2 regions of the Paenibacillus sp. FSL L8-0436 genome follow, and region 1 is predicted to be linked to the other one. Evidence: riboswitches for the same ligand, from Rfam matches in the RefSeq annotation. Region 1 holds a riboswitch; the other holds the start of a gene.
The links. Region 1 has a riboswitch for S-adenosylmethionine ahead of metA (homoserine O-succinyltransferase). Riboswitches for the same ligand answer to the same signal wherever they lie in the genome.

Region 2: another riboswitch for S-adenosylmethionine. It lies ahead of NSS79_RS28775 (methionine ABC transporter ATP-binding protein); the one in region 1 lies ahead of metA (homoserine O-succinyltransferase).

The regions. Positions count from the first base shown of each region.
Region 1 covers NZ_CP151955.1:1,999,655-2,005,438, reverse strand. The annotation lists gene tnpA (IS200/IS605 family transposase) at 220-654, opposite strand; gene NSS79_RS09100 (hypothetical protein) at 796-996, opposite strand; gene NSS79_RS09095 (aminotransferase class I/II-fold pyridoxal phosphate-dependent enzyme) at 1,010-2,188, opposite strand; gene metA (homoserine O-succinyltransferase) at 2,254-3,171, opposite strand; SAM riboswitch class I at 3,290-3,423, opposite strand; gene corA (magnesium/cobalt transporter CorA) at 3,849-4,784, shown strand; gene NSS79_RS09080 (immunity 53 family protein) at 4,881-5,177, opposite strand; gene NSS79_RS09075 (HRDC domain-containing protein) at 5,395-5,784, opposite strand, start outside.
Region 2 covers NZ_CP151955.1:6,226,064-6,231,847, reverse strand. The annotation lists gene NSS79_RS28785 (UbiD family decarboxylase) at 1-420, shown strand, start outside; gene NSS79_RS28780 (Cthe_2314 family HEPN domain-containing protein) at 557-1,297, shown strand; SAM riboswitch class I at 1,388-1,530, shown strand; gene NSS79_RS28775 (methionine ABC transporter ATP-binding protein) at 1,632-2,648, shown strand; gene NSS79_RS28770 (methionine ABC transporter permease) at 2,648-3,316, shown strand; gene NSS79_RS28765 (MetQ/NlpA family ABC transporter substrate-binding protein) at 3,369-4,247, shown strand; gene NSS79_RS28760 (NifU family protein) at 4,525-4,773, opposite strand; gene NSS79_RS28755 (YuzB family protein) at 4,856-5,110, shown strand; gene NSS79_RS28750 (FAD-dependent oxidoreductase) at 5,145-5,784, opposite strand, start outside.

The DNA of each region.
Region 1 (5,784 bases):
TACATTGCCCACATACGCCAAATTCAGAGGCACTTCTACCTTTCACTCCACTTTTTACATTTTTTACTTCTACATACAATCAGGACCACCCGTCCAACGGGTGGTTTGCTCTAGGGGTATAACCCCTCGTTGCCAAACTGCGCCTAAAGACGCTAGCCTGACCACACATTTGTTCAGGCTCAGTGTAATTTGTCATCTTCACTTACCCGTTAAACGGGCTTATTTCTTTTTGTTCCTTTTGTCACTGAATGGATCTTCGTATTCTTTTACACTCAATTTGTCTATGGCTTGGTCATGTGCTTCTTGTTCACGGATGTATTTGGCTACCGTGGCTTCATTTAAACCCACCGTGCTCACGTAGTATCCTTCCGCCCAAAATTTTCGATTCCCATACTTATACTTTAGTCCAGCGTGCTTCTCAAAGATCATGAGCGAACTTTTTCCCTTCAGATATCCCATGAACGTGGACACGGCGATCTTCGGCGGTATCGCGACCAACAGGTGCACGTGATCTGGCATCATGTGTCCCTCTATGAACTCGACTCCTTTGTATTTACATAAACGCTTGAAGATTTCGATTAAATCTTTCCTTACTTGATTATATATTTCTTTCCGTCTATACTTCGGGGTGAACACGATATGGTATTTGCACATCCACTTCTATAGCTCTTGTTTGCCATCTTTGACCATTCCTTTCCATTGAGCCTGAACATCTCAATTCTATCGGAATGGTCTTGGTGGTCAAACCCTCGTTCCCTCCACCCGCATAGCGGGTGGTTTTTTGTTTCGCGCGTTTCACGCACTCAACTGGCTAAAGCCATAATAAAACAGCAGCGCCATAAAGCGGCGCTGCTGCCTATATCCTTTATCATTTGCCTGCGAGAACCTGGTCCAGATCAGTGATAGGGTCTTCGACCGGCTCGCTTTCCGGTCGATTTCCCCGCCGAAATGAAGCAGTTGGACAGCGGATTTTAACGATTTTTCATTATCGCTCATCCCTGTTGTTTCCTTAATTCGCAGCTTCCTCAAGCTCGCTCCGCGCTGCTTCCAGCGCCTGGCTGAGATCGCCCTTCAGATCATTCACATGCTCTATTCCGACGGAGAAGCGCAGCAGGCGGTCATCCACGCCTACGGCATCGCGAATTTCGACCGGAATGTCGGCATGGGTCTGCACCGCCGGATAGGTCATCAGCGACTCGACACCGCCCAGGCTTTCAGCGAAGGCGATCAGGCGGATATGGCGGAGCAGCGGCTCCACATATCTTGCGTCTTTTACCTTAAAGGAGAAGATCCCGGTGTTGCCCGAGGACTGGCGGTTCTGAATCTCGTAGCCCGGGTGATCAGGCAACCCCGGATGGAATACCTCTGCAATAGCCGGGTGCTCCAGCAGATAATGAGCTAATTCCAGCGCATTGCTCTCATGCCGCTCCATACGCAGGGCCAGCGTCTTCATGCCTTTCATCAGCTGGTAGCTGTCATTTGGTGCAAGCACGGCACCCAGAGAGTTATGCAGAATGGCCATTTCTGCTGACAGCTCGGTGCCTTTGGTAACGATAAGACCCGCAAGGACATCATTATGGCCACCCAGATATTTGGTGGCACTGTGGACAATAATATCCGCCCCGAGCTCCAGCGGACGCTGGAAGAACGGGGTAAGCAGCGTATTGTCTACGATTGTGAGCAGCCCATGGCGGCGGGCCCACGTACACACGGCTGATACATCCGTAATCATCATCAGCGGATTGGTCGGGGTTTCAATAAATACAGCCTTCGTATTCGGAAGGCGTGCCGCTTCCAGCGCATCAAGATCGTTTGTATCCACATAGGAGGCGGTGATCCCGTACTTGGACAGAATCCGCTCCAGCAGCCGGTATGTGCCCCCGTACAGATCCAGCGAGACCACCAGATGGTCCCCATGCCCGAACAGCGCAAACACTGTGGTCAGCGCAGCCATCCCGGAGCTGCAGGCAAAACCGGCATCCCCGGATTCCAGCTCCGCAGCCGCCTCTTCCAGCACGGAGCGGGTTGGGCTTTTGGTGCGGCTGTAGTCAAAACCTGTGCTTTGTCCGAGTCTAGGGTGGCGGAATGCCGTTGCATTATAAATCGGATAATTTACTGCCCCTGTACCGGGATCTTCCTGTGAGCCAATTTGCGCCAGTCTGCTTTCAATCCTAAGTTTCTCGTCCATCTGTAAGCCTCCTAAATGTGGTGTAATCATTTCTATATAGTGTGAAGCAGCTAACGTCTTCTCTTTTAAATTATTGGACCAATATCGTAAGGGGTCTCCTGGTATACATAGTAATTGAGCCAATTGGCAAACAATAAGTTGGCATGGGCCCGCCAGACGGCCGGCGGTGTGCGCTGCGGATCATCCTTAGGATAGTAATGCTTCGGCAGTGCGACATCCATCCCCTTGGCTGCATCCCGGTCATACTCCCATTTGAGGGAAAAAGGATCATATTCAGAATGACCGGTAACGAAAATCTGTCTGCCGTCATGTGTCGCTACCAGATAAATTCCGGCTTCCTCCGATTCGGCCAGAATCTGCAGATCCGGATTAGCGAGGATATCCTCACGGGAAATGTCGGTATGACGGGAATGTGGAACATGGAACACTTCGTCAAATCCGCGCAGCAGCTTGACGTTATTATGGCTCACGGTGTGCGGGAAAACTCCGAAGCATTTCTCGTCCAAGCTAACCTTACGCACTCCAAAGTGGTGATACAATCCTGCCTGGGCAGCCCAACAGATATGCATGGTCGAAGTAACGTTGTGTTTGCTCCATTCAAAGATTTCTTTCAGCTCTTCCCAGTAGTTCACATCCTCGAACTCCATCTGTTCTACCGGGGCGCCTGTAACAATTAATCCATCCAGACGGCGGTGGCTGATTTCGTCAAAGGTTTTATAAAAGCTCTTCAAGTGCTCTGCCGAAGTGTTCTTGGAGGTATGGGAGCTGGGATGCAGCAGAATCACATCAACCTGAAGCGGCGAGTTTCCGATTAGGCGCAGCAGCTGCGTTTCCGTTGTTTCCTTAGTCGGCATTAAATTCAGAATAGCGATTCTCAAGGGGCGGATGTCCTGGTGGAAGGCCTGGCTTTCATCCATTACAAAGATATTCTCCCCGGATAATACCTCTTTGGCCGGCAAGCTGTCGGGAATTTTAATTGGCATTGTTGTGTCCACTCCTTAACTGAATTTGAGTGCCGCTAATACGGCTTGTGTTTAAAATACAACCAAAAAAGACCTTTCTCGGGCGAGAAAGGTCATAGATTTGCAGTCATATGCGCCTCTCTCATCTGCCAGAGAACTTCTGCCGGGATTCAAATATCCCCTGCAAAGCTTCCGCAAGAATTAGCACCGTGCGTTCACACGCCGGTTGCCGGGTTTCATCGGGCTAGTCCCTCCACCTGCTCTTGATAAGATTTAGCTGTATTCAGTTAGAAAAATCTAAAATGTCAAACGTTGTTTTTCTTAAAATTCACTTTAAATCATGAACCTCCTTTTCGTCAAGTCCATACAATGCTAAAGAGCCCCTGAAAGTGAAAAGAATTTTGCTTGAAAGAGGCATACCCCGGCGTTATACTAGACAAGTGTTTCATACCATAAATGACGAAAAGAAGAGGTGAGAGAAGCATGGAAGGCGACCCGGGTGCGCAGTTAAGCGTGCAAAGTGAGCTACCACACAGGATTAACATCAGCTTGCCGGCGGCGGGAGCAGTTCTTCTTCATGCTCTCGAAACGTCATTTGGCCTGATTCATTGATTGTACCACCGGCCAAGCTGATTTTTTTCTCTGTGCTTTAATTAGCATATCCCTGGAGAAGACCGGGGACAGAAGGAGTGAATCAGATGAAAATCCGGCTGGTGAACGCAGGGGTTTTTACAACTATTGAGGATATTGAAGAAACACTGACAGCCCCTACAGAGGGCTTCTACTGGATTGATGCGGATGTTGAGGATTTGGAGCTGCTTCAGCCCCTATACAATCTGCATGACCTGGCCGTTGAGGATTGCCTCAGCGAAGAGGAGCAGCGCCCGAAGATTGAAATTTATGAAAGCCATTATTTTATAGTTGTCAACAGTATCCGTTTCGATGACGAGGAGATTTTCCTCCGTGCACTGAACGTGTTTCTCGGCAGACATTACATTATCACCGTCACCAAACAAAAGATCCATGAGCTACGTGTGCTGAAACCTATCCTGTGGGAGCAGGAGGTCAGCGAGCCGGACCGCTTCCTGTACCATCTGATCGACACTGTCGTGGATAACTATTTCTCTGTCGGCGACCGGATTGAAGTGCGGATTGAGAAGCTGGAAGAGGATATCCTTATGCATACCAAGAAATCGCATCTTAGCGAGATCATCGGTCTGCGCAGCGAAATTCTCTGGCTGAAGAAGATGCTTGGACCGCAGAAAGAGGTTATCAACACCCTAAATAAAAAAGACCTCCGCCTGATCGATGACCAGCTGCAGAAGTATTTTAGCGACATTTATGAAAATGCGGTCAAAATCTCTGAAACCTTTGAGACCTACCGCGATCTTATGGGCAACTTGCGCGAGGCGTACCAATCGAGTATTGCCAACCGTGCCAACGAAATTATGAGAGTATTTACAGCCATTACAACGATATTCATGCCGCTGACCGTAATTACCGGGATCTACGGGATGAACTTTGACAATATTCCCGAGACCCATTCAGAGTACGGCTACTATGGCGTTATTGCCGTTATGGTGACGCTCGGCTGCGGGATGCTGTTTGTTTTCCGCAAAAAGGATTGGCTATGAACAACAACGGACGAATACGCTAGGCGAAGGCACCGGTACCGCAAGGGAATGGAAGCCTTCGTCTTTTTGTTCAAAAGAAGCTGAATAGAATCTATTCTAATCTTCGTTAAGCATTGCCCATTGCTGAAATATTTGTAGGATCTCTTCTAAATTGTTCACTCCTCCTCTTCCCTGGAAAATATTATCGCTTACCTTGCCGTATACCCAGTCGACATCCGACCTGTCAATATTCAGCAGTTCAAAACCTTTATCCTCCAGTTCGGTTCCCCCCAGAAAAATGTCAACAGACCACCCGGGATTATCAAGTGTCGTGATGCTGACAACCTGGCTGTGTTCCCAATCTCCGTCACATTGCCGTGAATACCACACTTCAAGCCATTGTAAAACATTCATGTATACAGCTCCAATCCAGAATATGTTCAGCGGCAATCCGCAAATCCCCTTTGATCATCTGCCTAAAGGTTAATGTTCATTACCCTGTTTGCATATTTTGTAATACAAATCGAAAAAAAACCTAAGCGGAACTCTCTCCTGCAAGGGGAAAATCCCGCTTAGCTACAATTCTTTCGCTTAGGCAACTCCATTTCGCCCCGGTATCGAAAGCCTTATTCTAAAACCCCGTAGCCATTTCCACTCCGCTCTCCGTACCGCGCCGGAAACGGATCCGGATCAGCCGCAGCCGCTCATAATACATATCCAGCCCTTCGGCAGGTGAAAATTCCTCTCCGTACGCTTTATACAGCACAGGCTTCAGGAAGGAATCCCCCAACAGTTCATAAGCGGTCCATATACTATCCTGCTCGTTTGGTGAAATTCCCTGTAGTTCCAGCTCAATCAGCTTCTCCACGGAATATCCGTCCTTCTCCAGTTCTTCTACCGCTTCGAGCACTTCACGGCGGCTAACCCCGCTCGCCGTTTTGAGCTGGTCCATTCCCAGGCCGTTTTCAATCCCCTGGAGCACTATGCGCCGCAGCCGCAACCGTTCCAGCTGTTTCTTGTA
Region 2 (5,784 bases), 3.2 Mb from region 1:
CGTATCTATAATGAGGGAGTGCTTCCCGGAATTACCGGCGTTGTTCCTTATTGCGGAGGATGTTTAACGGTATCGGGTGCATCCTATATAGACGACCCTGAACTTCCGCTGAGACTGATCGCCGAACTGCGCCAGAAGGAAACAGAATGGCCGCTCATCATCCTGGTGGATCACGCCGCTGAAACCGCTCAGACGCAAACCTCCTTTCTGTGGACTGTGTTCACCCGGTTTAATCCGGCGAGCGATATTTACGCAGAATCCGAGGTTAACCGCCATCACATTGGCTATAAGCTGCCGATTGTTATCGACGCCCGCATGAAGCCGGATTATCCGGATGAGCTGGAACCATGCGGGGATATTGTGAAGGTAGTCGACCAAAACTGGAAGAACTATTTCCCGATGCTTACAAAACTAAGTTAATGCTTCCGAAGCGAGTTTTGTGCGAAGTAGATTCAGGATGTAATGCTTACAAAACTAAGCGAATGCTTCCGAAGCGAGTTTTGTACGAAGTAGATTTCAGGATGTAATGCTTACAAAACTTTAAGGAGGACAAAACATGCTGCGGATATTACTGGGAGAACCGCCGCGCGAGAACGGCGGTGTACTGGCTGAAGCCATGGACAACATGGCGAAGCTTGCAGCAATGCTGCGCAAGGAAATGAACGCGCATGAGGACCACGACCATGAATACCGCAAGCTGGAGATATGGACGCGCGGGCTGATTTCCTCCTTGGACGAGTTGGAGCAAAGCTGGTTCGCGGCAGCCTTTTACCGGAAATTGGTTGTTGCCGGTTATATGGATGATATGACAGTGATCGAGCAGGGCGATTATGCCCGGTACGTTTATTTTTATAAAAATGGCTTTATTCGTGTCTTCTCACTGCTGGACAAGCTTGGAACTGTATTGAACAGTCTGTATAATCTCAACACGACCAAGGTCAAAGCCCATTTCTCATATTTCACCGTGCTGCGGCAATTTCAATTGCTCAAAGCGCATGCGCCGCTGGCGGAAGAACTGGAGAATATCAAGAACTCTTACCGGGAGCCGCTGCAGAATCTGCGCAAACGCCGCAACGCCGAAATTCATTATATGAATGCGGAAATGCAGGATGATCTCTGGCAAAGACATCAAGGGCTGCATGACAAAATTCAGCTTGAAGATTTGGACAGTCATCTGGAGGATTTGAAGCAGTGCCTTGAGATGGTGTGCAAATCTTTAAGCGCTTCGTTCCGTTACAGCAATGAGCAGTGGCGTAAAAACGCGGCAGCTTTGAAAGCAAGAGACGGCTCTAAGTAAAACTTTCCCTTTGACAAAAAACCTGAAACTTACTATACTTAGGCATGCATTCGTTTCTCACAGAAAAACGGCAACTAATTTCATATCATAATCTTATCGAGAGCGGCGGAGGGATAGGCCCGATGAAGCCCGGCAACCGATTTGTGTAATGCGCGTCAATCCGCGTTTTAGATGAATGTCATGGTGCTAATTCCTACAATACCGCGCGGTTTGCGGTCTTTGGCAGATGAGAAGGCATTGTTAATAAACGCACAGGGCCTCTTGCGATCTGCAATCGATCGTAAGAGGTCTTTTTGATGTTATAGGAATAGAAATAAAGAGAGGGGGACAGTAATTGATAGAGCTAAAAGGTTTAACCAAGGTCTACGGAAAAGGCAGCAAGGCCGCTACAGCGCTCTGGGATCTGAACCTGTCCATCAAAAAAGGTGAGGTTTTTGGAGTAATCGGCCATTCTGGAGCGGGAAAAAGCACCCTAATCCGCTGCATTAACCTGCTGGAGCGTCCGACAGAGGGTGAGGTATGGGTGAACGGTGTGGATCTGACGGCGCTGAATCAGAGGCAATTGCAGGTGCAGCGGCGTAAAATCGGGATGATTTTTCAGCATTTCAATTTGCTCACTTCGGCTACGGTATACGATAATATCGCCTTTCCGCTGCGGCTGATGGGCACTCCGGGAAAAGAAATTGACCATAAAGTGAAGGAACTGATAACACTGGTTGGTCTCGAACAACATCTGAACAAATATCCTGCCCAGCTGTCCGGTGGACAGAAGCAGCGGGTGGGCGTGGCCCGTGCCTTGGCTAGTGATCCCGATGTGCTGCTATGCGACGAAGCGACCTCGGCGCTGGATCCGCAGACAACGGATTCCATCCTGCGTCTGCTGCTCGATATCAACAAGCGATTTAATCTGACGATTGTGCTGATTACGCATGAAATGCATGTCATACAGAGCATCTGTGACCGGGTCGCAGTCATTCATGGCGGCGGTATTATCGAGCAGGGGAATGTCGCAGAGGTATTCCTGAAGCCCAAGCATGAAGTAACCAAGGAGTTTATCCGTAGTGAAACTCAGCAGGACGGGCCTCTTCGGGCGGCCATTGATGCAGTGAATGGTGAATTCGGCAAGGCCGTCAAGATTACCTTTTTGGGACAAAAAACGTACGAGTCTACCTTGTCCCATGTAGCCCGCGATACCGGGGTCAACTTTGCGATTTTGCAGGGGACAATCTCCACAATTAAAGATGTGCCTTACGGCCAGCTGATTGTCCGTTTTGAAGGGTCGCCTGAAGCGGTTGAAGCCACAGTCGCCGAGTTAACGGCGCAGGGGCTTGATGTGGAGGTGATTTCATAGTGGGCGGCTTGAATTTTAATACAATTAATTGGGAAGAAATGCTTGATGCTACAGTGGCTACATTAAAAATGTTGGCATTTTCCGGAATATTCACAATTATTCTTGGTTTACCACTCGGAATTGTGTTATATTTATGGGGAAGATCAAATAACATTGTTATCAGGGTAATTTACTCGGTATTATCGCTGCTTGTAAACATCCTGCGTTCCGTTCCATTTCTCATTCTAATGGTAGCATTGATTCCTTTCAGCAAGTCGATTATGGGGACTTCGATAGGTGTGCTCGGTACGATCCCGGCGCTGGTCATCGGTGCGGCTCCGTTTTTTGCCAGACTGGTGGAGACGGCACTGCGTGAGGTTGACCGGGGCGTGATTGAAGCAGCACAAGGAATGGGAGCTTCCACAAGGCAGATCGTTATGCGTGTACTTTTGCCCGAGGCTCGTCCAGGCTTGCTTGCCGGAGTGACCATCACTCTCGTTACGCTCGTTTCCTACACCGCGATGTCGGGGATGATCGGCGGCGGAGGTCTTGGTGATCTGGCAATCCGCTACGGTTATTACCGGTATGAGAAAGAAGTTATGATTATCTCCGTAGTGCTGATGGTTATACTAGTTCAGTTGCTGCAAATGGCTGGAGACCGGCTGGTCAAATTTTTTACCCGGAAATAAGGTACGTCCATATATAGCCTTATTCATACATTTAATAAAGGGGGATTTACAGATGAAGAAAGTACTGCTCACATTTTTCAGCTTGACCTTGGTATTGGTGCTGGCTGCTTGCGGCAACAATAACAATACCAATAACGTGGCCAATTCCGCCGCAACGAATGCACCAACAACAGATGCTTCTGCAGAGCCAACGACCGAACCGGCTGCAGAACCTGTAACCCTCGTGGTCGGCGCATCTCCTGTACCGCATGCTGAAATTCTCAAGGCTATCGCTCCGCTGCTTGAAGCACAAGGCATCAAGCTGGAGATCAAAGAATTTACAGACTATATCCTGCCGAACACACAGCTTGCCGAAAAGGCACTGGATGCGAACTTCTTCCAGCACAAGCCTTACCTTGATGACCAGAACAAAAAGAACGGCTCAGAACTGGTACCGGTAACTGCTGTTCACGTTGAACCTTTCGGCGCTTATTCCAAAAAAATCAAATCGATTGATGAACTGGCTGACGGCGCGAAAGTAGCCATTCCGAACGATGCCACCAACGGTGGACGCGCTCTGATCCTGCTGGCTAAAAACGGCCTGATCACCTTGAAAGACGACACTAATATCACTTCCACCAAAGCGGATATTACCGAAAACAAAAAGAAACTTGAGATCATTGAATTGGATGCAGCAATGCTGCCACGCCAGCTTGATGAAGTCGATATTGCTCTGATCAACACCAACTTTGCACTTGAAGCCGGCCTTGTTCCAACCAAAGATGCATTGTTCATTGAAGGAGCAGATTCCCCTTACGCCAACCTGCTGGTATCCCGTCCTGATAACAAGGATTCCGATGCTATCCAGAAGCTGGCTGCAGCGCTGAACTCTGCGGAAGCTAAAGCATTTATCGAAGAGAAATACGAAGGTGCGATTATCCCTGCATTTTAAGCTGCTGCCTTAGCTGACTTAACAGAATTACAACGACGGAAAACCCCGCATGCCAGAAATAGGCATGCGGGTTTTTTAGCACTCCGGTTGTTGCAAAATGTGAAATCCTCTATAATACATATAACAAGTGGAAATGGCTTCGCCGTCCTCAAAAGGACGGTATCCGTTACAGCGAGAAATAGAAAGATAATTTATAGTGTGAAGCCTATAAATTCTTATAGTTCAAAAAAATCCCGGGTCTTCTTCTCAGAAGATCCGGGATCGGTATCAAACGGGATTAGAATACTTGAACAACTTCTTCTACGCCTTCTACTTCTTCAAGGAGGGCGCGTTCGATCCCGGCTTTCAACGTGATCGTGGAGCTAGGGCAACTGCCGCAGGCACCCATAAGCTTCAACTTAACAATGCCGTCTTCAACATCGATCAGTTCGACGTCACCGCCATCGCGCTGCAGGAACGGACGAAGTTTATCGAGCACTTCCAGTACTTCATCATACATGGTGGTGCTTTGTACATTCTCACTCATTTCTCAATCACTCCTTTCATAAGTTCATTATAGTACAAAAAGTTAAAAAATAAAATGGTTAGTGCAGAATAGGGAGAGCATCATGAGACCAATTATTGAATTTTGTGCCAGTAATATTGGCCATGGCACGGAACCGCTGAAAAAAAAGCTGGAACAAAATCCGGAATACGATGTCATTGAATACGGTTGTCTGAACAACTGCGGCGAGTGCTACCTGCAGCCATTCGCCATGGTTGACGGCGAGATTATTGAAGCAGCTTCTCCGGAGGAACTGGAAGCAGCCATCGAGGCCGCTATTAAGGAACAGGAAGCATGGGACAATCTGGAACTGGACTAGCCAAAGGCTAGTCCTATCCTTGGCCTACCTTAATTTAACCCAAAGGCCGTTTGGACATCCAAAGTACGCCGCTTTTCAGCAGACGGGGGACACGTCCCATGACGGAGCGGCGGCCCATCAGCCCGAAACCGGCATGTTTGCCCAGGGAACCCAGCGTTCCCTTTAGCTTGATCGCATGGAGCTTCGGCGTTTCGCCGCGCCACAGCGCCTGAAGGACATGTGCTACCTGTTCCCCTTGCGCTCCGGCTGCCTGAGCACTTGGAGCGAACGGAAGGCTGGCACAGTCGCCGAGCACGTACACTTCCGGATAATCCGCTATATTGTAATATTGGTCCAGCATGATCCGGCCACTGCGGTCTTTCGCTACTTCGAGCTGCTGGACTACCCGGACCGGCTGGATTCCGGCGGTCCATACGGTAACATCAGCAGGAATAGCCTGGGTGCCATTATAGATGGCATCCTTTTCTACATGGGATACGGAAATTTTGCCCAGTGTTTCGACATGGTGTTCGCTGAACCATTCCTCCACATACTTGGACAGCTTCGCCGGAAAAGCCGACAGCACGCGTTCCCCGCGATCCAGTATGGAAATATTCAGGTCAGGACGGCTTTCACGCAGCTCTGCGGCAATTTCCACTCCGCTTAATCCCCCGCCTACAATATTAACCGTTCCG